DNA from 2 places in the Salinivibrio sp. YCSC6 genome. Region 2 is predicted to be linked to the other one. Evidence: predicted binding sites of a transcription regulator. Region 2 holds the regulator's gene; the other holds the start of a gene.
What was found. The regulator MetJ, encoded in region 2, represses methionine synthesis genes. The targets are predictions, from matches to a motif close to TTAGACNTNTANANGTCTAA.
Positions count from the first base shown of each region.

Region 1: a site for MetJ is predicted at 1,845-1,864, ahead of E8E00_RS05790 (MetQ/NlpA family ABC transporter substrate-binding protein). Genes of this name have one in related genera too.

Region 1 covers NZ_CP039516.1:1,254,681-1,271,096, forward strand. The annotation lists gene E8E00_RS05775 (ChrR family anti-sigma-E factor) at 1-471, opposite strand, end outside; gene E8E00_RS05780 (sigma-70 family RNA polymerase sigma factor) at 464-1,099, opposite strand; gene E8E00_RS05785 (LON peptidase substrate-binding domain-containing protein) at 1,164-1,733, opposite strand; gene E8E00_RS05790 (MetQ/NlpA family ABC transporter substrate-binding protein) at 1,893-2,690, shown strand; gene E8E00_RS05795 (multidrug effflux MFS transporter) at 2,975-4,189, shown strand; gene E8E00_RS05800 (GNAT family N-acetyltransferase) at 4,186-4,728, shown strand; gene E8E00_RS05805 (VOC family protein) at 4,858-5,283, shown strand; gene E8E00_RS05810 (hypothetical protein) at 5,867-6,058, opposite strand; gene E8E00_RS05820 (hypothetical protein) at 6,639-9,239, opposite strand; gene bioA (adenosylmethionine--8-amino-7-oxononanoate transaminase) at 9,464-10,738, opposite strand; gene bioB (biotin synthase BioB) at 10,847-11,899, shown strand; gene E8E00_RS05835 (8-amino-7-oxononanoate synthase) at 11,905-13,119, shown strand; gene bioC (malonyl-ACP O-methyltransferase BioC) at 13,116-13,910, shown strand; gene bioD (dethiobiotin synthase) at 13,903-14,586, shown strand; gene E8E00_RS17150 (hypothetical protein) at 14,692-14,865, opposite strand; gene htpX (protease HtpX) at 15,349-16,227, shown strand; gene E8E00_RS05855 (DMT family transporter) at 16,256-16,416, opposite strand, start outside.
Region 2 covers NZ_CP039516.1:2,673,461-2,689,876, forward strand. The annotation lists gene argH (argininosuccinate lyase) at 1-822, opposite strand, end outside; gene E8E00_RS12465 (argininosuccinate synthase) at 858-2,069, opposite strand; gene argB (acetylglutamate kinase) at 2,132-2,911, opposite strand; gene argC (N-acetyl-gamma-glutamyl-phosphate reductase) at 2,921-3,931, opposite strand; gene ppc (phosphoenolpyruvate carboxylase) at 4,460-7,093, shown strand; gene E8E00_RS12485 (O-acetylhomoserine aminocarboxypropyltransferase/cysteine synthase family protein) at 7,277-8,554, shown strand; gene E8E00_RS12490 (PadR family transcriptional regulator) at 8,619-9,179, shown strand; gene metF (methylenetetrahydrofolate reductase) at 9,232-10,131, opposite strand; gene E8E00_RS12500 (bifunctional aspartate kinase/homoserine dehydrogenase II) at 10,383-12,824, opposite strand; gene metB (cystathionine gamma-synthase) at 12,894-14,051, opposite strand; gene metJ (met regulon transcriptional regulator MetJ) at 14,224-14,541, shown strand; gene E8E00_RS12515 (malic enzyme-like NAD(P)-binding protein) at 14,656-15,909, opposite strand; gene rpmE (50S ribosomal protein L31) at 16,162-16,377, opposite strand.

The sequences.
Region 1 (16,416 bases), 1.4 Mb from region 2:
TGTATGGGCTGGAACCGAGCCGCCTTCGTCGATATGTAAGAAACTCGCACGTGTGGCACCTTCTTCAAGGTTCAGCCTTGCGCGTTGCACCTTGCCGAATGATAACCAATTCGAATCACTAAAACGCTGCAGTGCGCGTGGTAGTGTGTAGGTTTTGTCTCCAACGCGAATCTCGTCTGACCGAGCGACTTGAATGCGTGATGCCTCGTCTTGTTCAGGGGCGTCGAAAATCGCACTCATCATGTCCGCTTCTAGATCATCGTCCCAAGGCAGAGTGCCTGCTGCGAACTCGTGCTCGGTCTCAGCCTCTTCAAACGCGGCTAATGCTAGCGCTTCTTCTTTCGCACTCACATGCTCACGGCATTGTTGACATAATTCAACGTGTGCAGAGAGAGCAATCGCCATGGATGTCGGTAATTGGCCGGCTGCAAAGGCATCCAGCAGTTCGGAAGAAGGATGATATTTAATCATTGTTGACCTCCAGATGATTGCGCAGCTTCTCGAGCCCGAGTCGCAAACGCGACTTCACGGTCCCTAATGGAACATTAAGTTGGTCCGATAGCTCTTGGTGAGTGAGTTGCTTTAAGTACACACCACGCACCACCTGTTGTTGTACCTCAGGTAATTCATCAATGAAGGATAATAATTCCTGATCCATCATGTGCTGAGCACCTGAGTCGGTTTCATTGTCTTGTTGACCGGATTCCAGTATCGGCCAAATCTCGTCGCTAAAATTATCTTCGCGGTTCGATTGCACCTTACGAAGCATATCGAAGCTGATGTTACGCATGATGGTAAACACCCAGGTCGTTGCCGCCCCCTTCTCCGCGTTGTAAAGATGGGCTTTTCGCCACACCACCAACATGGTCTCTTGGACCAGCTCCATCGCCTGTCCGTCCGCGCGCAGATGTTTGGTTCCATAAGATCGGATCTTCGGGCCAAAAAAGCGAAACAAACGCTCAAAGGCGACACGGTCTCGCTGTTCCGCAACGCGTAATAATAGCTCCGACAACTCTTCCTTCGTCACGTCAGTCATTGTGGTACGTGTATTCCGTCTCGAGGTTGAAGCTTCAGTATACATGGTTTGAGGCGCAGTCATAGTTGAGTCCTATCTGTCAGTGCCGTCCATCTGACACCCCAATACGCACCACAAATCATTTGGATCACTCGACGTGTTCTTCAAGCAGTTGGTGAATGAATTGCTTGGCCTCATCGGCAGAGTCTTGTGCGATAAACCATTGTTTTTGCGCACTCGTGAGGGGCAGAATCTCTAACCAACGCTGACACGCCCAGGTGACATCCTCGAAATGAGGCTGTTCATACTGCTCGGCGTGATCAGGATGGGCAGCAAATATGTGCTTGAGGCTGGTGGCAATGCGCGCTTGCACCTTATCGTCCGTATTATCGACATAATCATCGTGTGGCCAATCATGCAGGGTACGTATTTCACCCAACCACAATTTGTCGGGCGCTTGTTCGGTTGACATAATTTCCACCCGTTGTCGGCCCGCAATGGTTATGCCCAGCAATCCATCGGGAAGCGTCTCGAAATCAACGATATCGACCAAAGTACCGTATTTATAAAGCCGCTGACCTTGCATCATCGCAAGGACAAACCCTTCTCCGTTGGCGGTACATTCGCGTACCAACCGTAAATAGCGGGGTTCAAAAATACGTAGTTTTGCTCTGCCACCCGGTAACAAAAAGAGGGGCAAAGGAAACAGCTTGGTCATATCCGCGCCTCCTGATAATCGATTGAACATGCTGACTAATACGCGCCCTTAGCGACAAGCGATCAAGCGTCCAGAGAATCGCATAAACAATGATTGACATCTTTTTCTTATTTGGCAGTATAGACATCTAAATGGCTTTTCGGAAAGGATTACCGATTGATGAAATCTCTACGTGCTTCTTTTATTCTCATACTCGGACTCACGCTCACGCTGGTTGGCTGTTCAGAATCACAAGATAAGGTGATCAAAATTGGCGCTACAGTGGGGCCGCATGCACAAGTGGTTGAAGCGGTTGCCAAGCAAGCAAAAGCTGAGGGGATTGTGGTCGAGGTGGTCGAATTTTCCGACTATATTTCCCCCAATGCTGGCTTGGCGGATGGCAGCTTAGATCTAAACAGTTACCAACATCAGCCGTTTTTGGATAACTACAACCAAAACAACGGTAGCCAGTTGGTATCGATGGGACGTTCCATTTTGATGCGGATGGGGATCTACTCTGATCGCGTTGAGCATGTTGATGCGCTGCCGAATGGCGCACAAATTGCGATCCCCAACGATCCTACCAACGCGGGGCGCGCATTGTTATTGCTGCAAGAGGCGGGGTTAATTACCTTAGCCGACAGTGTCGGCTTTAAAGCTACTTTGCAAGATATCATCGCCAATCCTAAACAACTCGAATTTGTTGAGGTTGAGGCGGCACAACTGCCACGCAGCTTACAGGATGTCGATGCGGCGGCGATCACCATGAACTATGTGATGTCATCGGGATTAAGCCCGAGTGAGCAAGGTATTTTCTTGGAGTCGAAAGATGCTGCCTTGGCGGTGATGGTTGTGGCCGCCCGCGAAGAAGATAAAGACAACCCCGACCTACAACGTTTGGTGGCGCTGTTTCAGTCCCAACAAACCCGTGACTTTCTTGAAAAGACATTTAAAGGCACGATTGAACCCGCTTTTTAAATGCGCGTCGCGCTCAATAGTTAAGATGCCCGATTCGCGAAACCGTATCGGGCTTTTTGGATCCATCGCATGCCTTTTATTTGTGCCATGTTGCCAGTCTTGCTGACGTGCGATCTTCGTCGTTAGCCGCGCTTTCCTCCATCCAACCCAACGCGAGCGAATTTTAAATTTTTGTTACCACTCAGTTGCTTATTGCGTTACTATGCCAATCAAAGTGTGATTTATGCCGCGTACTGGCTTGACACTTGCCTTTCTTTTCTCGACGCAAATGCACAGGAAATTGGATGCAATCGGCTACTCGTCCATTTAATTGGTCGCCCGTATTGCTGGCATGCTTAACAGTCAGCATTGGGCAGTTCAGTATGGGATTGGTCTTCCCGTCTTTGCCGTGGATAGCCCGAGACTTTAGCCTCAGTATGGATGATGTCCAGCTGCTGATCTCTGCCTATCTACTCGGCTTTGGGCCATCACAGTTTATCTACGGGCCGATCTCGGATGCACTTGGCCGTCGCCGCGTGTTATTGGCTGGGGTATTGCTCTCCTTGATTGGTTTAACCGTGATGGTGAGCTTTAGCGCCAGTTTCACTGGCCTAGTCATTGGCCGTTGCATCCAAGGAATAGGCACCGGCTGTTGTGCCGTGCTCTCACGAGCCTTTACTCGTGACTCTTATTCGGGGGATCAGCTTCCGCAAGCCATGTCATACCTAATCATGGTCGCATCATTTACGCCTATTGTGGCTCCTGTGATTGGTGGCTTTGTTAACCATAACTTAGGCTGGCTGGCGATCTTTATTTTGCTAATGGTGTACACCAGCTTGGTGTGGTGCGTGCTGTTTTTCCTGTTCAAAGAAAGCATGCTCGCCCGTTCACCGTTGCCCAATGTGAAGGTGATCCTCGGCCGTTATGGCGCATTGCTAAAAACACCGTATTTTCTCTATTTCGCCAGTATTAGCTGGGTGAATTTTACCTTGGTGATTACCACGGTGTCGCTGATGCCATTTTTAATGCAAGAGCGCATCGGGATGACCTCGGATCAATATGCGTTGTGGGCGCTTATACCAACATGTGGCTTATTGCTGGGTAGTGCGCTGGTTTCGCGCATTAGGCCGCGTTTGGGTACCAAGCGTATGCTGTTGATGGCACCCGTGATGCAGCTCATCTCTGCGGTTTGGTTATGGCTGACTCCGATGGATCCTTTACTGCTGATGATAGGGCAGTTCTTTATGGTGTTTGGTAACGGGATTGCGCTGCCGTGCGCCCAGTCTCAGGTGATGCAACCTTACTCTAACCAAGCCGGCACCGTCGCTGCGCTCTCCGGTGGTGGACAGATGATTATTTCCGCGTTGATGAGTATGGCGTTATTGAGTTTGGGCGTTAGCGAAGCCTGGCACCTTGGTGTGGTGGTGGGCGTGTTTGCGCTGCTTTCTGTTCATAATATCTTTCGCGGGTTTGCGGCCCCGAAAGTTAACGTCGCCAGTACCCCGAGTGAGGCATCATGACAAAGTCACAATTCGAAAAGGGCATGTTTCCGCTGACAACACCACGCCTGAGCATGCGGCCAATGATCAAAGCGGACTGGCCGTTGTTCCACCGCCTACACACGGACAATGCCGTGATTGCGCAATGTTTTGATCCTATGCCACTGGGTGACATTGAAGCCCGATTTGAGCAACGGCTCACACCCTGGTCTCCTGACGCTAAGCACTGGCTGTGTTTGGTCATCGTAGAGACGGCGACACAAATGCCAATCGGCGTCACCGGCTTTTTGCTTGAGCAGGGTGTCGCGGAAGTCGGCTATTTACTGTTGCCGCCTTATCACGGGCGTGGTTATGGGACTGAGTCTTTGCAGGCTGTCACCGATTTTGCCATCCATCATGGTGGTGCGCGAATCATCAATGCGACAGTGACCGCGGGTAACCTTGCCTCTGCGCGTGTGCTAGAAAAGGTCGGGTTTCAACTCAGCCGTATTGACCCTGATGCTTTTGCTATTGGCGGTGTTTGTTACGACGACTGGATCTACACCTACACCGCAGTGTGATTTACGTGTTTCCCGCAGACCACTGATTTTGTTTTTGTTCGTTGACCTCAAGTTATCTTGAGGTTTTATCCTTACTCTCGATGTTTAGCTTTCCAAGCTCAGTTTTGATAGCACGGATAAAGGGAATGAATGATGACAACAATCGAACACGTAAATATGACTGTGGTAGACATGGATGCGGCGTTGGCGTTTTTGGCGGTGGCTGTCCCCGATTTTAAAATTCGCCAAGATGCCCAATCGCCAAAAGGATATCGTTGGGTGCATGTGGGCAATGAGCACTGCTACTTTGCACTGCAAGAGCCCAACCCAAGTTCAGAGCCCAGCATACAGCCACGTAGTACCTATAAATCTCAAGGCGTGAACCATATTGGCTTGATCATTGATGACATCGATACCATCCGCGAACGCTTGCTTGAAAAAGGGTATCAGCCCAATGGTTCTATGGCGCACGAAACCCACCGCAAGCGGATGTATTTCTATGACAAAGCCGGCTTTGAGTGGGAGTTGGTCGCTTACTCATCCGACAAAACCGAAGAAAGATATCTCTACGAGTAAGGCACAAAGCCGCACTGCTCGCTTTCCCAGATAGAAACACACCGCTCCATATACAACGGGGCGGTGTGTTTCTATCTGGGATAATCAAAGCGTCAACAGATAGACGGTTTTACTCAAACTATCAGGGGCTAAAGCTAAATCATAGCTAAGAGCGAATTTAACAGCATCACTAGCCCTATTGTATTATTTTTAACGAAACAGCATGCTTATCAATATTATTAATAGGCTTGCCAAGCAGATATCCATTAAACGTGTCTTTATCAAATAAAGAGGAAAATCTTTTCCCAATATAGACTGAATGCTTTTTCTCCAAAGATATATATCTGACTGAGAAATTTTCCAAGCATACCTTAGCATCACATATCCAAAGATTTCGAACGCAAAACAACTCGCAGCAAGCCAAGATAGATTACTTTCCATCATCATTTTCGAACGTTCACGGAATCGAGCCGGAGCGCTATCTGAAATGCTATGTATCAATGCATATTTATTCTTTCTAAACTTAATAGATAGGTATATTAGTAGCGTTATCCATGGAAAAAAAGTAAGCAAAAAAATATATAAACTTACTTCAGGTACTGTATCAATCAAAAATCACTTCCTCCGCGAACATGCCCACTTTATCAGATATTTCACCGCCATATAATCCCCAAAAGAGAGTTCCTCCTGCAACTAAAGCTATCGATAAGCCTCCTGTTACAGGAATGGCAGCTAAAGCTATACCTATCCTAATACCAGTACCAAGATTTACAGCACCGGAAACAACATTATTCACCAAGTTACGATTGCAAGTTTCATCAAATCAACCACGACTGTTAAATGTATTTACCACATCAGCAGCGTTTCCATATAGCCCAGATCCAATTACGAGACCGTTAGCGATACCTAATGAGCGGCTGAATGACATCGTCTGTTTATACAACGCGGTCATTTCAATACCGGAAATTGCTTTAGAAAAGTCTAGATTACATGGCTCTTTTTCTAATTAAACTAGGATTACAATAATTTCGCTATAATCGCTATACATAATATTAAAAAAAACAACCAAAACCCAATGCAATTCAACCACATAAATGCATTAAACTTCCAAGAGTGAACTTTCACTCTATAACGTATAAAAGGGTACTTTAAGCAATACACCATGAATCTTGTCAAGATATTATAAGACATCATATTCTGATAATCAGAGTGAAGTTTATCGACATCTTTTGCTAACTGTTTGTCAATAAAAACAATGCGTTGAGAATCTCCTAAGCTCAATACGGCTCCCGATATAGCACCTACTACACACCAAATGACAAAGTACCAAAATATGACTATTGACAATAAGGCTAAAACTAATTTAAGAGTAATCATCAAAAACTTTCCTGAGTGGCTTCGAGCTGCTCTTGTCCCCACTGATAAGCAATATAAATAACATCGCCGACATTCTTTCCTATAGTAGAACCAGCGATACCACCTACAGCACCACCTGCAACAAAAGCCCCTATTGAAGCAATCGCTAAGATCGGAGCAGAAGTTACACCAACAACCCCTAAAGCTAATAGTGTCGCACCGACTGCAGCATTACCCATGAAGCCTCCACCGTAAATTCCACCAACAAATCCGGCTACTTCACGAGTAGTGACTTTGCCACATTCCCCTGATCCATCGACGGAGCAGGCGTCATAAATATTCTTCACGCCACTTGCGCCGCCAAGCAACAGCCCCACATAGCCGACGCCACGGGAAGCTCTAATACCGATTGCGACATTTGCCATACGTTTACCTAAATTAGGTACGAAGCCTTTTGCGATAATTTCATCGGCATGATGAACGACAGAGCGCGTGGATAGTTTGAGATTGCGCTTAATTTGTGTATAGACAGGGATTTTAACGCTACGTCGAGATAATGCAGCAAAGCTTCCATCTAGCTTTTGAAATAGTGAGGCTCGCTCAGCGACAAAAGAACCATAGTTAATACCACCAACACGGCTCGCCATCGCCACCTGAGAGACGTAGAGGTGGTTAATTTCCAAAAGTATGTTATTGATATTTTTTAAGTGTTGCTCAATTCCTACAGCTACAGCACCAACTCCCATGGAAGCATAAGCATATAAATCACTTGGTAAGCCATCTTTGCCTACTTTTTTCATGGCTTCGTCAGCATAAAAATCTAGCAATTCAAAGTGACGATTAACGGTGGAAACTTGCTCTTCAGTTAATTTTGCTAGCTCTGTACTTGCTGCTGTTGCTTCTTCAATAAGAGTCGACAGCTTACTTCTCTGTGCTTCAGTGGATGGCTCTTTGGTTAGTACGACTACAATTTCCCCTTGACGGACAGGATTGTTCAAATGTGTATTGTATTTCGTCAAAAGCTTCTGGGTGTCGTCACTTGTGTCTGAGGAAAAAAGGTTTTGCCAATAGTCGTCGAGGGGCTGAGTTTTTTCTACTTGAGTGAAGCCAAGCTCAAATTCAGTTGCAACATCAGATACCTTTTTGATATTGACAACGGTCACCTCTTTTGGGACTAATCTTTTATGATTAATAGCGACTGTTGAAGTATCAACTAAACAGCGCTCTGTATAGTCATAGTAAGTGTTCAGAGGATGATTAAATGGCTTAGGGCTCTCAGGTGGTAGCTCATAAATAGATTTCTTTTCAATGTCTTGTGGTTGCGAACCCTTCACAGTTAGCAAATCACCTACCGCCAATGACATCGGTTCAGCGTGATACTGTGGATTTAATTCCAACAGCTGCTTGGCGGACAGGCCATATTGTTCGGCAATAGTAGGCCATGATTCACGTTGGTGGGTAGTCGGATCAAACTTAACGGTATGAGTTAATGGCTGCTCTGAGTCCCGAGGTTTATCGCTATCCGAATTTGCATGTGAGTCGTCTCGATTCGCAACGGCTTGCTTAGGAGCGGCGAGTAAATCGCTGATAGATAGCTTTACGCCGTTTTCTGCTAGCCATTCATCATCTAAATTATCGAGTTCTTCACGAGTAATTGCTTCTTTGAGATAGACGAGGTGTTGATCTTCGACGTTTTTACCACCTAACTTCCAGTAAACCAAAATAGCACTCTGGTGCTTGTTAAGGCCTTGGTCATGATTGAGTTTTTCATGGGTAGAACGCGTGGCATAAAACTGCCACTTGCCATTGCCTAACAGCTTATATTCTTGAACAAGGCGCTTTTGGTTGAAGTGGTAATAATATCCCTCGGTGGGTAAACCGAGTCGTTCACCTAACTGAATAGAGGGTGTCACCGGAATAAAGGCTTCTCGGACCACAGCGGAGCCTTCAGGCTTCATCACTACGTGGTCAGGAACACTCACACCCATGGTGTCGGCAGAGATTTTAGCCACTAGCTTTTTAGGCTCATCAAATGCGGCGTAAGCGGTGTACTTAGTACCGTGCTCAGTAGGCTTAGTTTGCCACTGGCCAATTGTGCCTTCTTGCTCTGTTTTCGCTAATTGGAAAGTACAGCCTACCGCCTTACGAAACGTGTCGTCAGAAGCTGCAATCTCAACGCAGTACTCATATTTCAAGGCTGGCGGCACGTCTGAACGGTCAGGCTTTACTGGCTCAGGGACATAGGTATCTTCGATATTTGTTGTCGCAGCTTGCGAGCTGTCATTCGCGCTACCCGAACCACTCGCTCCCGTTGCAACATTCCCAGATTGATTCGCTCTAGCAGAAAGAGCCGATTGGGCTTGTGGCGAAAGCGTTGTGTTAGTGCTCGGAGCAACGGACCATATCTTGTTAACGCTATCATGCACCATCGCTGATTGCTTCGGCGCATCGGTCAGTAATACATACTCACCGCTATCAAGCTTTTCCTTAAACTGAGAAAAGCTCACGCCGTCAGGGATGATACTGCTGACATCGCGTTCGCTCAGCGAGCTGATATCGCCCTCTACTTGACTAAACTCATACGCCATAAGTTCGGTCAATCGCACTAATTTGTAAGCCACCTTTCTGTCCGCCAGTCAATGATCATGACGCAGCATTCTACGCAACAGGCCAGAAATATGGATAGGGTTATTGTCATGGTTACGTTAGCTATGGCTAATTTGTGAAGTGTGTGCAAGAACTTTGGTTGACGTTTTCTTGAATCAAACGAAGATATTCGTGCCAGTATACATGGGATTAGATGCCGCCCCATATACAACGGGGCGGTGTTTGCGTCATGGACTCTCTACTCACCAAAAAACTGCTTAATTGCGGTGATCATCCCTTGGGTGAGTTGGTGGAGTTGGTCGTCGCGGATGCAATAGGGTGGCATCACATAAACCAGTTTTCCGAAGGGGCGAACCCAAATGCCTTGGGCGGTCATTAAAGGCTGAATATCGGCGAGATTCACCGGATCGGTCAGCTCTATCACGCCAATTGCGCCAAGCACACGCACGTCTGCCACACATTCCAATGCGCGAGCAGGCGCTAAGCCAGTTTTCAGCTGCCGCTCGATGTGCGCGACGGTCTGCGGCCAGTCACTTTCTAGCAAGGTATCAATACTGGCGCAGGCCACGGCACAGGCGAGAGGATTGCCCATAAAGGTCGGGCCGTGCATAAAACAGCCTGCATCACCGCTACAGACGGTATCGGCCACATGGCGGGTGGTGAGCGTGGCGGCCAAGGTCATGTAGCCGCCGGTCAATGCTTTACCGACGCAGAGTATATCTGGGCTGATCTCCGCGTGGTCACACGCAAATAGTTTACCGGTGCGGCCAAATCCGGTGGCAATTTCATCCACAATCAGCAGTACATCAAATTCATCGCACAAAGCGCGCACTTGACGCAGGTATTCGGGATGATAAAAGCGCATACCGCCTGCGCCTTGCACAATCGGTTCTAAGATCACCGCAGCAAGTTGGCCGTGATGCGCGGCGAGTGCGTCGCGCATGGGCTGTATGTCATTAGGGTTCCACTCACCGTCAAAGCGGCTTTGTGGCGACGGTACAAAATGATGCTGGGGCAGAAACCCTTTGTAGAGTTTATGCATCGAATTATCCGGATCCGTCACCGACATGGCGGCGAACGTGTCGCCATGATAGCCATGACGCAAGGTCAAAAATTGTGCGCGTGACTCGCCGCGTCCCTGCCAATATTGCATCGCCATTTTAAGCGCCACTTCTACTGACACAGAGCCTGAATCGGCCAAAAAGACTTGCGTGAGTGGCGCGGGTGAATGCGCGACCAAGCGCTCACAAAGCGAGACCGCGGGCTGGTGGGTGAGACCGCCAAACATCACATGCGACATTTTATCAATTTGCTGATGCGCCGCAGCGTTTAAAGCAGGGTGGTTATAGCCGTGAATGGCTGCCCACCATGACGACATGCCATCAATCAGAACAGTGCCATCTTCAAGGTATAGCTCGGCGCCGCTTGCGTGTGAGACAGGTAAGCAAGGCAAAGGGTCGAGCGTTGAGGTGTAGGGATGCCAGATATGTTCACGGTCAAAATGGGTGTTTATGCTCATAAATAAATCAGATGTAAACCAGTGTGATCTTGTTGTGTTGACAGGTTAACGTCTGTGGGTAGACTAGCCAAGCATTAAAACGACAACAACGGGGAAAACCGCGTGGAAATAAGACACAACTGGACCGCACAGGAAGTGCAAGCATTGTTCGATAAACCCTTTATGGATTTGCTGTTTGAAGCGCAGCAAGTGCATCGTGAATATCATCCTGCCAACCAAGTGCAAGTCAGCACGCTGTTATCGATCAAAACCGGCGCGTGTCCAGAAGATTGCAAATATTGCCCGCAAAGTGCGCGGTATCGCACCGATGTTGAGAAAGAGCGCTTAATGGAAGTGGAACGCGTGCTCGAAGCGGCAGAAAAAGCCAAAGCCTCAGGCGCGACGCGCTTTTGCATGGGGGCGGCGTGGAAAAACCCCAAGCAACGCGATATGCCATATTTGCTCGATATGATCCAAGGCGTCAAAGGATTAGGGTTGGAAACCTGCATGACATTGGGCATGTTGGATGCGGAGCAAGCCAAGACCTTGTCGGAGGCGGGTTTGGATTACTACAACCACAATCTCGATACCTCGCCCGAGTTTTACGGCAACATCATCACCACGCGGACGTATCAAGAACGCCTTGATACCTTATCTAACGTGCGAGACGCGGGAATGAAGGTGTGTTCCGGTGGCATTATTGGGTTGGGTGAAAGTGCCCGCGATCGCGCTGGTTTGCTGGTCGAGCTGGCCAATATGCCGGCTCATCCAGAAAGCGTGCCGATTAACATGCTGGTCAAAGTAAAAGGCACACCGCTTGAGAACGTCGATGACGTCGACCCGTTCGATTTTGTCCGCATTATCGCGGTGGCGCGGATCATGATGCCCAAATCGGCAGTGCGGTTGTCTGCCGGACGCGAAGACATGAACGAGCAAATGCAAACCTTGTGCTTTATGGCGGGCGCCAACTCGATCTTCTACGGCTGTAAGCTGTTGACCACACCAAACCCTGACGAAGACGCGGACATGCAGCTATTTAAAAAGCTGGGTATTAATCGCGAAGCGGTCAGCCAAAAGCCCGATCAAGTCACTGAGCACGACTTACTTGAGCAAGTGGCCGAGCGAGTGGCATCGCGCCCGCAAGAGGGCGATTTGTTCTACGACGCCAGTGTCTAAGCACCATGACTGACACAACATCAGCGCTGACCCGCCGTTATCAGGATGAGCTGGCCGCACGTCAGCAACAAGGCCTATGGCGGCAAAGTGGAGACAATGCCGTCGCCGAGTCATGGCGCAACTTTGCGGGTAATGATTATTTAGGCCTCGCGCAAGACCCGCGGCTGGTCAAAAAGGCGCAGCAGCACCTTGAACGCTGGGGCGTGGGTGCAACGGCGTCGCCGGTAGTATCTGGTTTTACCGCAGCGCATCAATCCCTTTGTGATCAGCTGTGTGACTGGCTGGGTTACCCGCAAGCGATACTGTTTAACAGTGGTTTTGCTGCCAATCAGGCGTTGTTGTTTACGCTGTTGGGTAAAGACGATGCCTTGTTTCAAGACAAACTCAACCACGCCTCCTTGATTGAGGCCGGCGTATTGAGCCCTGCCACACAGCGGCGTTTTCGTCATAACGACATGGCACACCTTCGCCAACTGCTCGCAAAGCAAACCCAGCCTTCCGCATCGCTGATTGTCTCAGAAGGGGTATTTAGCATGGATGGCGATGTATCGCCAACCGAAAGCCTTGCCGCGATTGCCAACCAATCGAGCGCGCTCTGGGCACTGGATGATGCGCATGGAATTGGCGTGTTAGGGCAAGAAGGCGAGGGCAGTATCAGTCGTGGCGCACGGCCGGATATTTTAATCGTGACGTTTGGAAAAGCCCTGGGCGTTGCTGGGGCGGCAGTGTTGGCTTCTCCCACCATCATTGACTATTTACGCCAGTTCGCTCGCCATTATGTGTACTCGACGGCCATGCCACCGGCGCAAGCGGCACTCATTGAGGATGCGATTAGGTTGGCACGAACAGAGCACTGGCGGCGGGAAACACTCAGCGCCCATGCTGAACAGCTAGCGCAAGGCCTCCATGACTGGTTAGAGACGACGTCTGCTTGCGAACCCCATGCTTTAAATACGCAGTCCTTCCCGCAATTGCTGGCGACGCCTAGCTCGATCAAACCGCTGATTATCGGCGATTTGGCCGCGTTACAGCAGGTGAATCACGCTTTGATGAAAGCCCATATACGAGTAGGAGCGATTCGGCCACCGACTGTGCCTGCCAACACCGCACGTCTGCGGATCAGCCTGTCCGCGCAGCATCAAAAAACAGATATCACCGCACTGATTGAGGCGCTGAAGCCGGTATTAGCGAGCGACAAAGCGTGTGGGGTGACAGCATGACCGTCGCCGATAAACAAGCGATTGCTCGAGCGTTTGGCCGAGCCGCGCCCCATTATGATGACAGTGCGACGCTGCAGCGCCGTGTCGGCCAGCGGTTAATGGCATTGGCTGAGTCAGAGCAAAAGGCTATCCATCTCAGTACCGTCTTAGATGTCGGCTGTGGCACCGGCTATTTCACCCAGCAGTGGATGACTCACGCTAAAACAGTGATTGGACTGGATCTCAGCGCTCCTATGCTTGCAACGGCAAAAGCGCGCTGCGGCGATGCCATGCTAGGCGTACAAGCAGATGCGGAGCATTTGCCGCTGGCTTATAACAGTGTCGATCTGGCATTTAGCTCGTTAGCGCTGCAATGGTGTGACGATTTGCACGTGCCGTTGGCGGAGCTGCGTCGGGTCGTCAAACCCGGTGGGCAAATTCTTGTTTCAACACTGCTCAACGGATCCTTGTGTGAACTCGACAGCGCATGGCAACAAGCATGCGGTACGTCACGAGTGAACCGCTTTATCTCCTTCTCAGAGTTACAACAGGCGACCCAACGCGCCGGGCTGATGAACGCGACCGTGTTGCAAGAAAGCGAACAGCTGACTTTTGCCAATGCCCATACGGTGATGAAAAGCTTAAAAGGCATTGGAGCCACCTATCGCCCGCAAGGGGCGGGGCAGCAAGGTCTGGCGACAAGAGCGCAGTTTAGCGCGGTAGAAAAGGCGTATCAGCGTTTTGCACTTGCCGCCGGCACCTTACCGGCGACCTATCAAATTGGCTACATAGTGATTCACCATCATGCATGACAGTTACTTTATTACCGGCACCGACACCGAAGTGGGGAAAACCTATACCACGGCGGCGCTGTTGCACGCCTTTATCGCAAAGGGCTATCAAGCGGTGGGCTACAAGCCTGTTGCCGCTGGTGCCGATTTAGCGCCTGACTACCAACTCAATAGTGACGCTGTCACTTTGCAGCGCGCCAGTGCGATTGCATTGCCGTATGCCGCAATCAACCCAGTGTTGTTAGAAACGCCGTGCTCGCCCCACTGGGCCGCCGTGTTAGCCAACACGCCCATCGATACCCAGGTGTTGAGCGATGGGCTCGCGCATTTAAAACAGCAGGCCAGCCCAGTATTGGTAGAAGGGGCTGGAGGCTGGCAAGTGCCACTGAGTGAGACTGAAACGCTTGCCGATTGGGTGGTTGCCCATCAACTGCCAGTGATCATGGTGGTGGGAATAAAGCTTGGCTGTTTAAACCATGCTTTACTCACCGCCGAGGCCATACGTGCACGCGGGCTTACGTTAGCTGGATGGGTGGCAAACGCCGTGGATCCTAAGGCGCAGTACAGTGACGAAATGGTGCGCTATCTTAACGCGCATTTAGATGCGCCTTGTCTGGGGCACTTGCCGTTTGCTGCCGATGCCTCGCCAGCACAACGGGCTTCAACGCTGGATATCCGTGCGCTTTTAGCGCCTTAAACGGTGGGCGCATTGAGTCATGCCGGACGCAAAAAAAGCCAGTGAAAACTGGCTTTTTGCTAATGTAGAATCGGACTTGTAACAGGAATGACTGACAACGACAGCTTACTTTTGATCGTCCAGTAATCCCATTAGACCTTGCTGGACTTCTGCAATTTGTCGCGCTGCACTGGCGTCATCCGATGCTAACCCAAGTTCTGAGCAGGCTTCGTCGAAGCTCATGCCGAGATGACAGCATAAGATGTCGATAGCGACACGGTAGTTTTCTTTTTCTGCCATGGTTTCACTCCATTGATAACGCGTTGTTTTAACGCGGCTCTTGATCAGGGCTTCACACTTTGTCTCATCTCATTGACGCTTCATCGCGATGTGAACAATGAGTGAGAAAATGTTATCTAGTTTTAAACAGCTGCAGCCAAATTAGCGCCCTCTTAACGCAATTACAACTCGACTAAAGTCTATAGTAGCTTGGATTTGTCTAAAATGCTGGCTCTATGTGTTAGGTTTTTTTTTAAATTAATGAATTGGTTGTGAAATTTTATCAATCGGCCTAGCTCACATTTTATCTATATCAGATGGGAATAACGTGCCACACTAACTGGTCAGCGGAGTGGTGCGGCTGTCTGTATCGATGGGCGGATTCAATCATTTTATTCGTAACAAATTGCATCAAAGGATTGTTTTTATCTTGAATGCCCATACTATTTTTACCATTACAACAAGTAAGCGCTAAACACTGGGTTTAAGCGACGGAGACACACGATGAAACGCATAGGATTATTTCTTGCTACCAACCTCGCGGTACTGATCGTATTCAGCATTGTGCTGAACATCATCTACGCGGTCACAGGCATGCAGCCGGGCAGCTTGTCTGGGTTGCTGGTACTGGCGGCTGTATTCGGTTTTGGCGGCTCAATTATCTCGTTGCTGATGTCAAAATCCATGGCACTTCGCTCTGTAGGGGCGCAAGTGATTGAGCATCCACGTAATGAAACCGAGCACTGGTTGATGAACACGGTCAGTCAACAGGCTCAGCGTGCTGGCATTGGCATGCCAACGGTGGCGATCTATAACTCGCCCGATATCAACGCGTTTGCCACCGGCGCAAAACGTGACGACTCCGTGGTCGCGGTATCAACGGGGTTACTACAAAACATGACCCGTGATGAAGCGGAAGCGGTACTGGCGCACGAAGTCAGCCACATTGCCAACGGCGACATGGTCACCATGACCTTGATGCAAGGGGTAGTGAACACCTTCGTGATCTTTATCTCTCGTGTCATTGCTGGCGCGGTCAGTGGTATGAACAACGACGAAGAAGGCGAAGGCGGCGGTAACTGGATGATGTACTTCCTGGTGTCGTCAGTGCTAGAAATCGTGTTTGGTATTCTGGCTAGCATTCTCACCATGTGGTTTAGCCGTCATCGCGAATTCCGCGCCGATGCAGGCTCAGCGCAGCTGGTGGGCAAACAGAAAATGATTGCAGCACTGGAGCGTTTAAAAGTCAGCCACGAGCCGAAACTGGAAGGTTCAATGATGGCATTTGGCATCAACGGTAAGAAAACGCTGAGTGAGTTGTTTATGACTCACCCACCGCTAGAAAAACGTATCGATGCCTTGCGTCGTGGCGACTATCTCTAACCGGATAGCGTTTACGTCGAGTCACAGATTAAGCGGCCTGCGGGCCGCTTTTTGTTTGTGTGCGTCGCCACTTTATCCCCTCACTGGCGAGCACCGCACCGAATACGATCAACGCCATCGCCACGACGGTGAGCAGACTGACGGTTTCTGAGAACGCAGGAATGGCGATTAGCGCAGCCACTACAGGCG
Region 2 (16,416 bases):
TGTCACCGTATCGGCCAGCTCGATAAACCCAGACTCGCCCGAGTTATAGAAGATCATATCTTCAGCCATCCGTGATAAATGCAGCATCGAAATTGACGCCGCAGACAGCATTTCCATCACATGATCACGGTCCGAGACTGAGTCAAGGCTATTACGGGTGGCCCGCTCGAAGCCCAGTTGTTGTGCCAAGGCATCGCGGTCAATCGGGTACGCGGTACCCGCCAGCGCACCGGAGCCTAACGGGCAGGTATCCAGACGAGTAAGCGCGTCTTGTAAGCGGGTGGTGTCGCGCTCAAACATCTCCAGATAGGCCAAACACCAATGGGCAAAGGTCACTGGCTGAGCACGCTGCAAGTGGGTGTAGCCGGGCAGCACGGTATCATGGTGCTGACTGGCCACATCCACCAGCTGCTGCTGAAGCTTGTCGAGAGACAGCAAGATTTGCTGGCCTTGCTGGCGACACCAGAGTTTGAGATCCGTGGCAACCTGATCGTTGCGTGAGCGTCCGGTGTGAAGCTTTTTGCCCAAATCCCCGACTTTATCGATCAGTTGCTGCTCAACCCAGCTGTGAATATCCTCGGCCTCAGAGCTTAGGATTTGCTTGGGGTTTTCCATCACCGACAACTTGAGTTCATTGAGCGCGAGCTCCAATTGCTGTTGCTCGTCATCACTCAGCACGCCCACTGAACGCAAGGCTTTCGACCAAGCAATGGAGCCCACAATGTCTTGCTCTGCTAGGCGATAGTCAAAGCGCAGTGAATCATTAAACGCTTGAAACCGTTTGTCTGCTGCTTGACTAAAGCGTCCGCCCCATAATGCCATGCTGTCTCTCCTTACTGCTCACGATGCTTTTCTAATTAGGATTGTTTTTGTTTGTTCAGCGCCCGAATCCGGCTCGACAGCGAATACAAACGAATAAAGCCTTCGGCATGGCTGTGATCGTAGACATCGTCATCACCAAAGGTGGCAAAGTCTTCCGAGTACAAACTATTGGTTGAACGCTTTTGGACCACTGTCGCTTGGCCTTTATAGAGTTTGATCACCACCTCACCCGTTACCGGCGCGGCAAGAGAATTGGCCGCGGCAAGAATAGACTGGCAAAGCGGGGTAAACCAACGACCATCATAAATCAGGTGAGACGCTTTTAAACCGAGCTCCTCACGGAACTGATAACTCTCTTTATCCAGCACCAATTGCTCAACACCACGCAGTGCTTCCATAATGATGGTGCCCCCCGGGGTTTCATAGCAGCCGCGGGACTTCATTCCCACCAAACGGTTCTCAACAATATCAATCCGTCCTACCCCGTGGGCGGCACCTTTGTCGTTCAGCAGCGTCAGCACGTCATAAGGCGACATGGACTCACCATCGACTGAGACCACTTCCCCGCTTTGCACCCCTAAGGTAACAAACTCGGGCGTATTGGGTGCCTCTTCCGGCGCCACTGTCCATACCCAGCAATCTTGGTTAGCCGCCGTCCAAGTGTCTTCCAGTACACCGCCTTCGGTTGAGACGTGCCAAGCGTTGGCATCACGTGAATAAATTTTCTCAAGGCTCGCCGTGCAGGGAATATCACGGGCGGCCAAGTAATCGAGCAAGGCTTCACGACTGGTGAGATCCCACTCCCGCCACGGCGCAATCACTTTCAGTTGCGGCGCCAGCGCAGAGAAGGTGCTCTCAAAACGAACCTGATCGTTCCCCTTGCCGGTACAGCCGTGGCAAAGTGCATCCGCTCCAACCTCTAGGGCGCACTCGACCTGCGCTTTGGCAATGATCGGACGCGCCATCGAGGTACCTAGAAGGTATTTGCCCTCATACACCGCACCGGTTTTCAGGCTAGGGTAAATATACTCCGCCACCATTTCGTGTTTCAGATCGGCGATAAAACACTGTGATGCCCCAGAGGCGAGCGCTTTTTGCTCAATACCTTCGAGCTCTTGTTCGCCTTGACCGACGTCGGCAACAAAGGCCACCACCTCACAGTCATAATTTTCTTTTAGCCATGGAATGATGGCCGAGGTATCCAATCCACCCGAATAGGCCAGTACAACTTTATTTACCTTGCTCATCTTGCTCTCCTTAAATCCTGATGTGACGGGTCGACGGTTTCGTCGCGTCGTTATACGTCTTATTAACTGGCGCTAAACCGAGTGCCGATTTGCTGGCCATCGAATAATTGAGTGAGTTTTTCTGGGTAACGCCAGGTGGCAATCTCCACCGGTTTACCCAGTTCGCGGGCGGCGGCAAACGCCGCGTTGACCTTGACCACCATGCCATCGGTGATCACGCCTTTTTCCATCAAGTGCTGCGCATCTAACTCGGTCAGGCAAGGCAGCAAGTGCCCTTTGCCGTCTAACACGCCGCTGACATCCGACAGCAACACCAGCTCCGCCCCGAGCGTGGTTGCCACCGCTACCGCCGCTTGGTCGGCATTGACGTTCATCAGCTCACCTTGGTCACTGATGCCAATCGAGCTAATAATGGGGACACAATCCGCGGCCAATACCGCCTGCAACAGGCTAGGATCACCGGCGCTGGCTTCCCCTACTGCACCTAGCTCAGGGTCCAGCTGGCTGACCTGACACAAGCCGCCATCGGCCAAGCTCAAACCACAGCTTTTAATCTTCGCCTTACGCGCTTCGGCGAGTAGCAGCTTATTCGCCGTCCCTGCTAAGGCACCGGTGACATAGTCAATCTGGTCGACCGGCGTGACCCGCAAGCCTTGTTTTTTCACACTGGTGAGGGCGAGCTTTTTCAGCAGCTCATCGACCAAGTAGCCGCCACCGTGCACCAGCACTAGTGGACGCTCAGCCTCACTGCGATAAGTGTTCATCGCGCCGAAAACCTTGGCGAGGGTCTCGCTGCAGCTCAGTGCCGCGCCGCCTAACTTGATCACTAATGGCGTTTTCATCCGTTTCTCCTAGACAATCGCTGTGGTTTCGGCAAAGCCAAACTTAAGGTTTAAACACTGCACGGCTTGGCTGGCCGCGCCTTTCAGTAAGTTATCAATCGCACTGGTGAGGATCAGATGCCCATGCGCGGCCTGATAGCCTATGTCGCAAAAGCCGGTGTACTGCACCGCTTGTAGCTTGGCCACCTCACCGGCTGGGAGCACCCGTACCAGCGGCGCCTCTTGGTAAGCCTGGGTCAGTGCCTGCCCCACCTCCGCCTCACTAACACCTGGCGCTAATTTGGCGGTAATGGTGGCAAGAATGCCGCGTTTGTAGCTGCCAAGGTGCGGGGTGAAAATCACCGGCGTATCTAGGTGTGCGGCAATCTCTGGCTGATGACGATGAGAAAACACCCCGTAGGCATGCAGGCTCACTTCGCAAAAACTGTTGGTCAGACTCGCTTTGCGCCCCGCGCCCGTCACGCCGCTGGTGGCATTGATCACCGGCCACATTTGTTTATCCAACAAGCCTGCATCCAGCACGGGTTTGAGCGCTAACTGACTGGCGGTGGGATAACATCCCGGCACGGCGACCAGCTGCGCTGCCGATAATGCTTCCTGTTGCCACTCCGCCAAGCCATACACGGCTTGCTCAAGCCATGTCGGTGACTGATGCGAAAAGCCGTAATTGGCCGGGTAAAAATCAGCTTGATTGACCCGATACGCCCCCGACAAATCAAACACCACGCAACCTTGAGCCAGAAAAACCGGCGCCAATTCATGACTGACCGCGTGCGCGGTGGCTAAAAACACCACATCGGCTTGCTTGGCGACATCCTGTGGCGAGGACAACGGCATCAGTGGCATATCCACCACGCCACGCAGTTGACCGTGCAACGCGCTCACAGGACGATTAGCGTCTTCACTGCCTGCCGAGACATATAAACCGGCCAAGTGCAATTGCGGATGGCGATGGACAAGGGCGACAAGCTCGGCTCCTGTGTAGCCACTGGCACCGACAATAATGGTGTTAAGTGTCATGGGTGTCTCTCTTTATAGGTGTTTAAGGCGTGCTGCGGGGCAGCAGAATATCGAGGGCGTAGCCGATAGCCACGCAAGGCAGGCTAGCGTCGTCGAGCAGAAAGGGCGTTGTGTTTGGCAGCGAGTGGCATCATGGTCAGCTCTCAAAAATATTTTTATTCATAAATAGTGAATGTTTATTTTTTATCGTATTCCCGTTTGGCCGTCAACCCCAAAAAGCGTAAAAAATCACTTTTAATGTCTATTCATTCATATTGGAGCAATAATTCCATCTAACCATGCAAATAACACTACTGCCATTCACGAGAAAGTCGCGATACGGCGGGCGCGGAGAAGCCCTCGGGAGGATGGCAAACCTGAAAGCTGAAACTTTTTTTCAGCTTTTGGGGTAGCTCTATGATAAGCATCAAATCCGGCGGCCAGTTTTCGCGCTAATTTGCGGTTAAGTTGACCCGATCGCGCAATATTCGCTAGATTGGTTCTTTACAGTCACAGTAGGATGTAACTTTGTTACAGAATGGATACGCTATGAACGAAAAGTACTCTGCCTTAAAAAGCAATGTCAGTATGCTTGGCCGTCTGCTGGGTAACACTATCCAAGATGCCCATGGTCCAGCACTCTTAGAAAAAGTTGAGGAAATTCGTCAGCTCTCAAAATCGGCTGCCGCTGGCAATCAGGATGATCATGCTAAGCTGAAAACCGTGCTGCAAAACTTGCCGGCTGACCAACTGCTTCCGGTCGCCCGCGCCTTTAGCCAATTTTTGAATCTGACTAATATCGCCGAGCAATATCACACCGTCTCGCGTCAATGCGACGCGCTGGAGTGCAGCCCGGATGCTATCGACGATTTACTCCGCCGTGTCAGCCAAGGTGAGATTAATGCCAATGACGCGCAACAAGCGATCGCCGATTTAAAAATTGAGTTAGTCCTGACCGCTCACCCAACCGAAATCGCACGCCGTACCACCATTCATAACTTGGTGCAGATTAATAAGTGCTTATCGAAGTTAGAGCTCAGTGAACATTTGGGGGCGGCAGAGCGTGCCAAAACGGAGAAACGTCTTGAGCAGTTGATTGCACAAGCATGGCACACCGATGTGATTCGCCAAGAGCGACCAACTCCGCTTGACGAAGCCAAGTGGGGCTTTGCGGTGATTGAAAATTCACTGTGGCAAGCAGTTCCGGCGTTTTTACGCCAGTTTGATCAGCAGCTTGAAAGCCACCTCGACATCAACTTGCCCATTGATGCCAAACCGGTACAAATTTCCTCGTGGATGGGCGGCGACCGTGACGGTAACCCCTATGTTACCAGTGAGGTTACCCGTGAAGTGATGCTGTTATCACGCTGGAAAGCAGCGGATTTGTATTTGCGCGATGTGCAAGATTTGATCAGTGAACTGTCGATGACCCAGTGTGATGACACTGTGCGTGAGATGGCCGGCGAGGCACACGAACCGTATCGCGCCATCCTCAAAACCTTGCGCAGTCAGCTAACTCACACTTTGAGCTATTTGGACGCCAAACTGAAAGGCGAACGCGCCTCCTCACAAGGGATCCTGACCGACACCCAGCAATTGTGGCAGCCTTTACTGGCGTGTTACCAATCGCTCCATCAATGTGGCATGGGCATTATTGCCGACGGCAAATTGCTTGACTTGCTCCGCTGCGTGCAATGCTTTGGCGTGCACTTGATCAAACTCGATATTCGCCAAGAAAGTACCCGCCATGCCGATGTGCTCTCAGAAGTGACCCGTTATTTGGGGATGGGCGATTACGCCCAATGGAGCGAGCAAGACAAGCAAGCCTTCTTAACCCGCGAGCTGGCGTCTAAGCGTCCGTTGTTGCCACGTGATTGGTCACCGTCACCTGACGTCCAAGAGGTGATCGACACTTGTCGAGTGATTGCCGAGCAGCCGCGTGAAGCCTTGGGTGCCTACGTCATTTCGATGGCACGTACCGCCTCCGACGTGCTGGCTGTCCACCTATTGCTGCAAGAAGCCGGTTGTCCATTCCGCATGGATGTGTGTCCGCTATTCGAAACCTTGGACGATTTAAACAATGCCGAGGCAGTGATTGGTGAGCTGCTGGCCATTGATTGGTACCGAGGCTTTACCCAGAACTTCCAAATGGTGATGATCGGTTACTCGGATTCGGCCAAAGACGCTGGAGTGATGGCCGCCGGGTGGGCGCAATATCGCGCCATGGAAGCGCTGGTCAATTTGTGCGATGACCAAGGCGTTGACTTGGTACTTTTCCACGGTCGTGGCGGCACCGTAGGTCGCGGTGGTGCCCCCGCGCATGCGGCATTGCTCTCACAACCTCCGCGCAGCTTAAAAGGCGGTTTGCGGGTGACCGAACAAGGCGAGATGATCCGCTTTAAGTTGGGTCTGCCTGACGTCGCCGTCAACAGCTTAAACCTTTATACCAGCGCCATTTTGGAAGCGAACTTGCTGCCACCACCAGAGCCTAAGCAAGAATGGCGTCAGCTGATGGACACCTTAAGTGACATCTCATGCCAAGCCTACCGTGATGTGGTACGCGGCCATGAGCAATTTGTGCCTTACTTCCGCTCTACCACGCCGGAGCTTGAGTTAGGCAAGCTACCACTGGGATCGCGCCCGTCCAAACGTAACCCCAACGGTGGTGTGGAAAGCTTACGGGCGATTCCTTGGATTTTCGCCTGGAGTCAAAACCGATTATTGCTGCCAGCTTGGCTGGGGGCGGGACAAGCTATCGATCACGCCATTTCAAAAGGCCATAAAGCCCAGCTGGAAGAAATGTGCCGCGAATGGCCATTTTTCTCCACCCGCCTTGGCATGCTAGAAATGGTGTTTACCAAAACCAACCTAGACATTGCCAAGTACTATGATCAGCGCTTGGTCGATGAGAGCCTTTGGCCGTTAGGTGAATCCTTGCGAGAGCAATTGCGCCAAGATATTCAGGTTGTGCTGGCAGTGGAAAATAGCGACAACCTGATGGAGCAAAACCCATGGGGCGCTGAAGCGATTCGCTTACGTAATATTTATGTTGAGCCGCTCAATATGCTGCAAGCCGAGCTGTTATACCGTACACGGCAATCGGAACAAGGCGATCAGTCACTCGACGATGCCTTGATGATTTCCATTGCGGGGATTGCCGCGGGGCTGCGCAATACCGGTTAATCCTTGATAGTAGAGCCGTACCCTAGGGTGCGGCTTTTTTGTCTTGGCACATGAACGACGCTGAGGGAATCCTGACCACAGACTTTTTTATGCAAAGCCGCAGCTAATGCTTGCTGTTGCATTGATAATATTATTACTATTGAAGGTCGCACTGACGCGACCCAACAACGCAAAGGAATTGCCATGAAAGACGAAACCCTCTCGATTCATCACGGCTACCAGACCGACCCCACCACCAAATCGGTGGCAACGCCCATCTATCAAACCGTCGCTTACGAGTTTGACAATGCGCAACATGGTGCTGACCTGTTTAATCTTGATGTGCCGGGCAATATCTACTCACGGATAATGAACCCGACCAACGACGTGTTGGAGCAACGGGTGGCGGCATTAGAAGGCGGTATTGCCGGACTGTGTGTCAGTGCCGGTGCGGCGGCCATCACCTATGCGATTCAAACCCTCGCCAAAGCCGGTGATAACATCGTCGCCACACCACAGCTTTACGGTGGCACCTATACCTTGTTTGCCCACATGCTCCCCGAGCAAGGCATCGATGTGCGTTTTGCCGCGAGTGACGACGCCAGTGCGATTGAGGCGCTGATTGATGACAACACCAAAGCAGTCTATTGCGAGTCGATTGGTAACCCGGCCGGCAATATCGCCGACATTGAAGGCTTAGCCAAGGTTGCCCATGCGCATGGGGTTCCGTTGGTGGTCGATAATACCGTGGCCACACCGGTTTTGTGTAAACCGATTGAGCATGGGGCCGATATCGTGGTGCACTCACTCACCAAGTACATTGGCGGTCATGGCACCACCCTTGGCGGTATGATTGTCGATGGCGGCACCTTTGACTGGGTAGCACATCAAGCCCGATTCCCGCAATTCTCACAACCGGAGCCTGCCTATCACGGCGTGGTTTATAGTGAGACGTTTGGCCCAGCCGCATTTATTGCCCGCGCACGTACGGTGCCGCTACGTAACAGTGGCGCGGCACTCTCGCCGATGAACGCTTTTATGTTGATGCAAGGGTTAGAAACCTTGAGCCTGCGTATGGAGCGCCATTGCGAGAACGCCAAAGCCGTGGCCGATTACTTAGCCAATCACCCCGCCGTGGCGTGGGTGAACTATGCAGGCCTTGAAACGCATCCGCATTATTCGCGCGCCCAAACGCTGATCCGCGGTGGATTGCCCGCGTCACTGTTGTCGTTTGGCTTAAAAGGTGGCTTTGATGAGGGTGTGCGCTTTTACGATGCACTGAATTTATTTAAACGTCTGGTGAACATTGGCGATGCCAAGTCGCTCGCGTGTCATCCTGCTTCGACCACTCATCGTCAGTTAAACGAGCAGGAGCAGGCCGCAGCCGGCGTCACACCAGAAATGATCCGTCTTTGTGTCGGCATTGAGCATATTGATGACATCATTGCCGACCTTGAGCAGGCCTTGAGTTTGGCGAAATAACCCAAAGAAGGTTATCGCATTCCGGGCCGACCTATTGTTGTACGACTAATTGTGGATAGAAGAGATGTCACTACCCCATGTAATACTGACGGTGCTAAGCAACTGCGAGGCCACGGGTTACGATATTACCAAGGCGTTTTCCACTAGCATTAGCTATGTATGGAAAGCCAGCCATCAGCAAGTGTATCGCGAGCTTACCAAGCTCGCAGAAAAAGGGGCGGTGAGCTGCCGCTTGGAGCCACAGATGGGTAAGCCCGATCGCAAGGTCTATGCCATTACGCCGGTCGGCACTGACATGTTGCAAACTTGGCTACTTAGTGAGCCAAAACTTGCCCCCGAACGGGATGAGTATGTCGCACGTCTGTTGAGCTGTGAGGTGCTCGACCCGTCCCCTATGCTGGATCATGTTAATCAGTTAATTGCCGAATCGCAGCAACTCCTCAACCATTACGCCATGATTGAGCAACGCGAATTTGGTCAAGCCAGCCCGCTTACCAATCAGCAGCGCCTGCTGCGTTTAGCCTTGCGTCGTACCATTCATCAACGCCGCGCTTGGCTTGCTTGGGCACAGGAGGTACGCGACGAATTGACTATGCTAGCGCCTCACGAACCTTGCTCGGCATAAATTGCAAACCACACAACACGCAACCTCAAAACGCCCCATTGTGGGCGTTTTTTTATGAGACAGCGGCAAGCGGACGCACGCCCAAGGTATGGCACAAAGCATAGGTGAGCTCGGCACGATTCAAGGTGTAGAAATGGAAATCCTTCACCCCTTCCCGACTGAGGACACGCACCATGTCGATCGCAATCGAGGCCCCAACCATCTGACGCGTAACAGGATCATCCTCTAGGCCTTGGTATTGTTTGTGCATCCATTGCGGCACGCGCACATTGGTCACCTTGGCAAAGCGCGACGCCTGCTTAAAGTTGGAGACCGGCAAAATCCCCGGCACAATTTCGACATCAATGCCCGTCGCCACACAACGATCACGAAAGCGCAAATAGCTTTCGACATCGAAGAAAAACTGGGTAATCGCCCGGCTGGCTCCCGCATCCACTTTGCGCTTGAGGTTAATTAAATCCGCTTGGGCGCTTTTCGCTTCTGGGTGCACTTCGGGATAAGCGGCGACCGAAATATCAAAATCATGCTCTTCTTTGAGCAAGCGCACCAAATCAACCGCATACATATCGGGCTTTTTCTCTGGCGAGGGTAAGTCACCACGCAACGCCACAATGTCACGAATGCCGTTTTGCCAATAGTCGCGGGCGATATGACGCAGCTCGTCTTCACTGGCGTCAATGCAGGTCAAATGTGGCGCCGCGGCGATACCCGTTTGTTCATGAATACTTTTCACAATGTCGTGGGTGCGATCGCGCTCGCCTGAATTGGCGCCGTAGGTCACTGACATAAATTTAGGTTTGAGCGCTTTTAAGCGATGCACGGAGTTCCAAAGTGTCTCCTCCATGGTTGGGGTACTCGGCGGAAAAAACTCAAATGAGACGTTAATGTCGCCATTTAGGTCAGCAATGTTCTGATTCAGTGCATCAATGTGGCCCGCGTGCGTGTAGCTCATACCCTCTCCCTGCAACCAATATGGTGTGTGCGATGATGTGTGTTTTGATTTATACGTTTAGACGTCCATATGTCTAAAGATTGGCGTTATCCGGCGAGAATGTCAACGATACATTAATGAAAAAAACTCATAACGTTATGAATCAGGCCGTCAGGATCAGTATGGTGGAAAAGCCGTCGATGCGTGGCAGAAAAAAGGCTGCTCAACGCATCATTGAGCAGCCTAGTCAACGTGGAATATAAATGCGCTAGCTAGTGGAGACGTCCAATCAAACGGTTAAGATCGGATTGAATCGCGCCTGCGGTGACATCACGCCCCGCGCCGGGGCCACGAATGACCAATGGATTTTCGCGATACCATTGGCTCTCAATCGCAAAGACATTGTCACACGGCAGTAGATGCGCCAGCGGGTGCTCAATCGGCAGAGTTTCTAAGCTGACTTGCGCTTTACCTTGGCCGTCTAAACGCGCCACATAACGTAGCACCGAGCGGTCGCGTTGTGCTTTCATTAAGCGTTCATGCAGCACCTCATCCATTTGGCTGGCGTTATCTAAAAAACCGTCCAAAGAAAGCGCTTGCAGCGCCTCTGGCACTAACGACTCCACTTTCACTTGTTCCGGCTCTAACGCCATACCGGCCTCACGCGCTAATATCACCAGCTTGCGCACCACATCCGCGCCGGAGAGATCTTCACGCGGATCAGGCTCGGTTAACCCTTGCTGCCAAGCTTGCTCAAGCAGCACACTAAACGGAACCTCGCCGCTAAATTGTAAAAATAGCCACGAGAGTGTGCCGGAGAAAATGCCGGATAAAGCTAGGATCTGATCGCCACTTTCCTGTAAATCTTGTACCGCGTAGTTAATGGGTAATCCCGCCCCGACGGTCGCGTTGTAGAGCCAATGCCGTCCAGTTTTGGCAAAGGCCTGCTGAATAGCATGATATTGCTCTGCCGGTGCCGCCCCCGCTTCTTTATTCGCCGAAATCAAATGAAAGCCATGTTCGGCAAGGCGCGGATACAAGTATGCGAGTGATGCACTGGCAGTGACATCCAGCACAATCACATCGTCATAGGGATGATTGAGCAGGCGGGTAAGCCACTCGTCATCAAAATACGGCTCGCTTTTGTCATCGAATCCGTCTAACACACGGCTAGGATCGATACCGGCAAAATCCAGCCATTGGTTGCGACTATCCACCACAGAGATCAATGAGACCCCTTTACCATGGCGCTTCTCCAACGCTGTTTTTTGCTCGGCAAAGAGGCTGAGCCAGCGGGTACCAATGTTACCTTTTCCCACTAACACCAAACCGATGCGGCGCTGAGCCTGAAACAGCGCATCGTGCATCCCCGCCACCAAGGCTTGGGTCTGCATTTGACGCAAAATCGCAACTAAGCTAAGCCCAGACGCCGACTCACTCATAAACTCGACAGGGTGTGCTTTCAGCTGTTGGTAAAAGCCGTGGCAATGGACGGGGTTATTGACCACACCGGCCCCCACTGCCGCCACCATGCTAAAGCCCTCACGCAAACGCAATTCCGCAGACAGGCCCGCATCCTGAATCTGTGCCATCACGGTATCGATCACTTCTGCACTGAATGCCAATTGAATGCGATGCTGGTCATCACGGTAATCGACAGCCAGAGGTTGCAGCTTGAGCTGAGTCAGAGTGCGGCTTAGCTCCTGCTTAAACGCCTGAAAGTCGAGGCCGCGTGCGACATCAAACTGCAACAGACAGACATCATCTAGCGCCGTAATGATCTTTGCACCACGCCCAGAGGCGAGCACACGTTCGATACGGGTTGAGCCACTGTCAGGTGCATGCGTACAGCGTAAGGTAAGATCGGTGGCACTCTGCGCCACCGGCTGTAAGGTGCGGCTATGGAGCACAGGGGCAGCAAGACGTGCCAGCTCAGCCGCCTCATCCAATCGAATCAAAGGTAACAAACAGGCATTATCGACATGACGCGGGTCAGCACTGTACACTCCAGCCACGTCACTCCAAATCGTCACCCGACTCACCCCGGCCAAGGCACCTAAAATGGTTGCCGAGTAGTCGGAGCCATTGCGGCCAAGCAGCACGGTTTCTCCCGCTTGGTTTTGTGCCATAAAGCCCGTGATCACCACTTGGGTGTGGGCATATTGGGATAACTGGTTGTTCAGCAATGGCCAAGACGCTCCCCGATCAACTTCTGGCTGCGCTGCTCGCTCTGCACGTAGACACAGACGTGAGTCCAACATTACAGCGGGTTGCTGGTGCTGGCTAAGCAAGCTCGCCAGTAAGCGGGCCGACCATACCTCGCCAAACCCTTGAATACGCGCCTTATCTGCGTCAGTCAGCGAGCCCTCTCCCAAGGTCGCAATCGTGGCGATGTCAGCATACAAGGCATCGACAAGGCGCTGCTTGTCTTCACCATCAATAAGATTTTCAATTAAATCTTGCTGAAAGCCGCGCAAGGTCTGTAGCGTTTCATGGGCGAGGCGACCGTCTTTGTTGAGCTGAGCCAGATAAGCAATTAATTGGTTGGTGGTTTTGCCTGCCGCGGAGACCACAATCAAATCTTGGCGGCCCGCGTGGGCGGTCAATACATCGACAACCCGACGATAGCAGGCGGGCGACGCTAAGCTGCTGCCGCCAAATTTATGAAGTTGTCGTTGTGCTTCAGGGGACGTCTCCGTCGATTGCGCATGCATGACAAGGTCTCTCTTTGTCTAACCAAATATCAGGGTAAAGCAAGGAACAGCGCCGTAACGTTGTTCAGGTTACGCGGCCAATGCCGCAAAAGCGTTGGCCAAATCAGCGATGAGATCATCCGCATCTTCCAATCCGATTGAAAAGCGCAGCAAGGTCGGTGCGATACCCGCTTCCGCTTGCGCCGCATCACTCATCGCCCGATGTGTCATGGAGCCTGGGTGTGTGACCAAGCTTTCTACACCGCCTAACGACTCTGCTAAAGCAAATAGCGAAAGGCCTGCGATAAAACGCGCCACCCCGTCACTGTCGGTATCCAATTCCAAGCTCAGCATACTACCAAAGCCTGATTGCTGACGGGCAGCAATTTCGTGACCCGGATGGGTCGTGAGTCCCGGATAATAGAGTTGGCGCACAGCAGGAACCGTTTGCAAATAGGCGAGTACCGCTTGCGTGTTTTGCTGGTGTTGTTTAACCCGTGCGCCTAAGGTACGCAACCCTCGCAATGTCATATAACTGTCAAACGCGTTGCCCGTGGCTCCTATACAGTTGCCCCACCACGCTAAGGTTTCGGCAAGTTCACTGGTTGCTGCAATAACCGCGCCACCGACAATATCAGAATGCCCATTAATAAATTTGGTGGTCGAATGCACCACCATGTCGGCCCCTAGCGCAAGTGGTTGCTGTAAAGCAGGAGATAAAAAAGTGTTGTCGACCACCACCCAAGCGCCGACTTGATGCGCTTGTTGGCAAATATCGGCAATATCGACCACGCGCAGCAGGGGGTTAGATGGAGTTTCCACCAGCACCAACGTCGGTGATTCTGCCAAGGCGCTCGCCAAGGCGTCTGGATCGGATTGGTCGACAAATTTAACCTGCCAAATTCCCTGCTTGGCTCGGGACTCAAGCAAGCGATACGTGCCACCATAACAGTCATGCGGGGCCACAATTTTGTCACCCGCATTCAATAGCGATAACACCAAATTAATCGCGGACATCCCGCAGTTGGTTACCACGGCCCCCGCGCCCCCTTCTAAGTCAGTCAATGCTTGCTCTAGCTGGGCGCGGGTCGGATTCCCTCCGCGTGCATAGTCATAGGTGGGCACATCCCCCAACGCGGGAAAGCGATAATTGGTCGAGAGATATAAAGGGGGAACCACCGCATGATGTTGCGTGTCGGTGCCAATGCCAGTTCTTACAGCGATGGTGTCAGTTTTTTTTCGGGTCATGGTTCATCCTTGCGATGTGGTGCGCGAGCCAGCGTTGTTATCCTCACCTTACCCTGCACTTTTTGAGACGTCAACACTTCTAGACGTCTATACAGCTTTGCATGTGGCGGTTAATATAGCTAGAATCTCCGCAGCATCATTCTGGGTATTCAATAATCAAGATAGGTGAGACATGGCGCAGTGGAACGGCGATTACATTAATCCGTATGCCGAGCATGGTAAGAAAAAGGAGCAGGTGAAAAAAATCACCGTTTCTATCCCACTTAAAGTTTTAAAAATTCTCACTGACGAGCGGACACGCCGTCAGGTTAATAACCTGCGTCACGCGACCAACAGTGAGCTGCTGTGTGAAGCATTTTTGCATGCTTATACCGGCCAGCCATTGCCAACCGATGACGATATTCGCAAAGACAAGCCTGACAGCATTCCTGCTGAAGCGCGTCAGATCATGAAAGAACTAGGTATCGAGTTCGACGATAGCGAATACTAAAAAAACCCGCCGATTGGCGGGTTTTTTGTCATCATCGGTGCTCGGCACAACCTTTTCAGGTTTTATGAGAGCACGTTTTTCCTAACGCTCACGCATTATGCCTTGTCGAGCATGTTACGCCTTGTCGAGCATATAGTTGTCTGGCATCTCGATACGGGCGACGCCAGTTTCAACCGCTGCAAGTGCCACCGCGCGAGCCACGCGTGGCAATAAGCGTGCATCCATTGGCTTAGGAATAATGTAATCCGGGCCAAAATGCAGCGCATCAACACCTGCCGCGTCCAATACCGATTGTGGGACAGGCTCTTTCGCCAAACCACGGATCGCCTCAACGGCCGCCAGTTTCATTGCATCATTAATTTCACTGGCACGCACATCCAACGCTCCACGAAAAATAAACGGGAAGCAGAGTACGTTGTTGACTTGGTTTGGATAATCCGAGCGCCCTGTTCCCATGATCAAATCATCACGGACTTGATGCGCGACCTCTGGATTAATTTCAGGGTCTGGGTTCGAGCAAGCAAAAACAACCGGCTTATCGGCCATCAGTTTTAGTGCCTCTGGCGAGAGCAAGTCTGGCCCTGACACACCCACAAACAAATCAGCGCCCTCAATCACATCTTCGAGGGTACGTTTGTCGGTATTGTTGGCAAACAATTGCTTGTACTTATTGATGTCGTCACGACGGGTGTGGATCACGCCTTTGCGATCCAGCATGTAGATTTTTTCGCGTTGCGCGCCACATTTGATCAATAGCTCCATGCAGGCAACAGCCGCTGCACCAGCACCAAGGCACACAATGGTGGCTTCACGAATATCTTTGCCTTGCAGCTCAAGAGCATTCAGCATACCCGCCGCGGTAACAATCGCGGTACCGTGCTGATCATCGTGAAAAACAGGTACTTCACAACGTTCAATCAGCTGTTTTTCAATTTCAAAGCAATCCGGCGCTTTGATGTCTTCAAGGTTAATGCCCCCAAAGGTATCCGCGATGTTCGCAACGGTATCCACGAATTCATCGATAGTACGGTGTTTGACTTCAATGTCGATCGAGTCCAAGCCAGCAAAACGCTTGAACAATAAAGCTTTACCTTCCATGACGGGCTTTGAGGCCATTGGCCCTAAGTTACCCAATCCCAAAATGGCGGTACCGTTTGAGATCACCGCAACCATGTTGCCCTTTGCGGTGTATTGATACACAGCGTCTGGGTTTTGAGCGATTTCACGGACCGGCTCTGCAACGCCTGGGCTGTATGCCAACGCCAGATCCGCCGCCGAGTCAGCAGGCTTGCTCAATTCAACAGAGATTTTTCCGGGAGTAGGGTATGCATGATAATCCAGCGCTTGCTGGCGTTTATCGTCCGACATGTAGTGTTCCTAGTTATTATCGTGAAGGGATGCACCAATATCAGCTGGGAAGGCTGCTGATATCAGCAACGCTATACTCAAACCACAGGGTAGATTCGAGCAAGATAAACGATGTTAACGCAGTGGCTAAAGGTCCACCAGTCTAAAACGGCCCCGAACGTTAACCTCCGACCTCTAGACGTTAAAAAGGTGACGACGGGATCAAAAAAGGGGCGCTTTCGCACCCCTTTTTCGCATTCGGCTGTTAGCGGCTTATTTTTTGCTGCTAAGGGCACCGAAACGCTTCTTAAAGCGGTCAACACGACCACCGGTGTCAACGATACGTTGCTTACCAGTGTAGAATGGGTGACATTTGTCACACACGTCTAGGTTGATGTCTTTACCAAGAGTGGTGTTGAACGCGAATTCGTTACCGCAAGAACACTTAGCAGTGACAGCTTTGTACTCTGGATGGATACCAGCTTTCATAGGGATAACCTCATAGTGAAGGCCGTGTCGCTCTCCCGA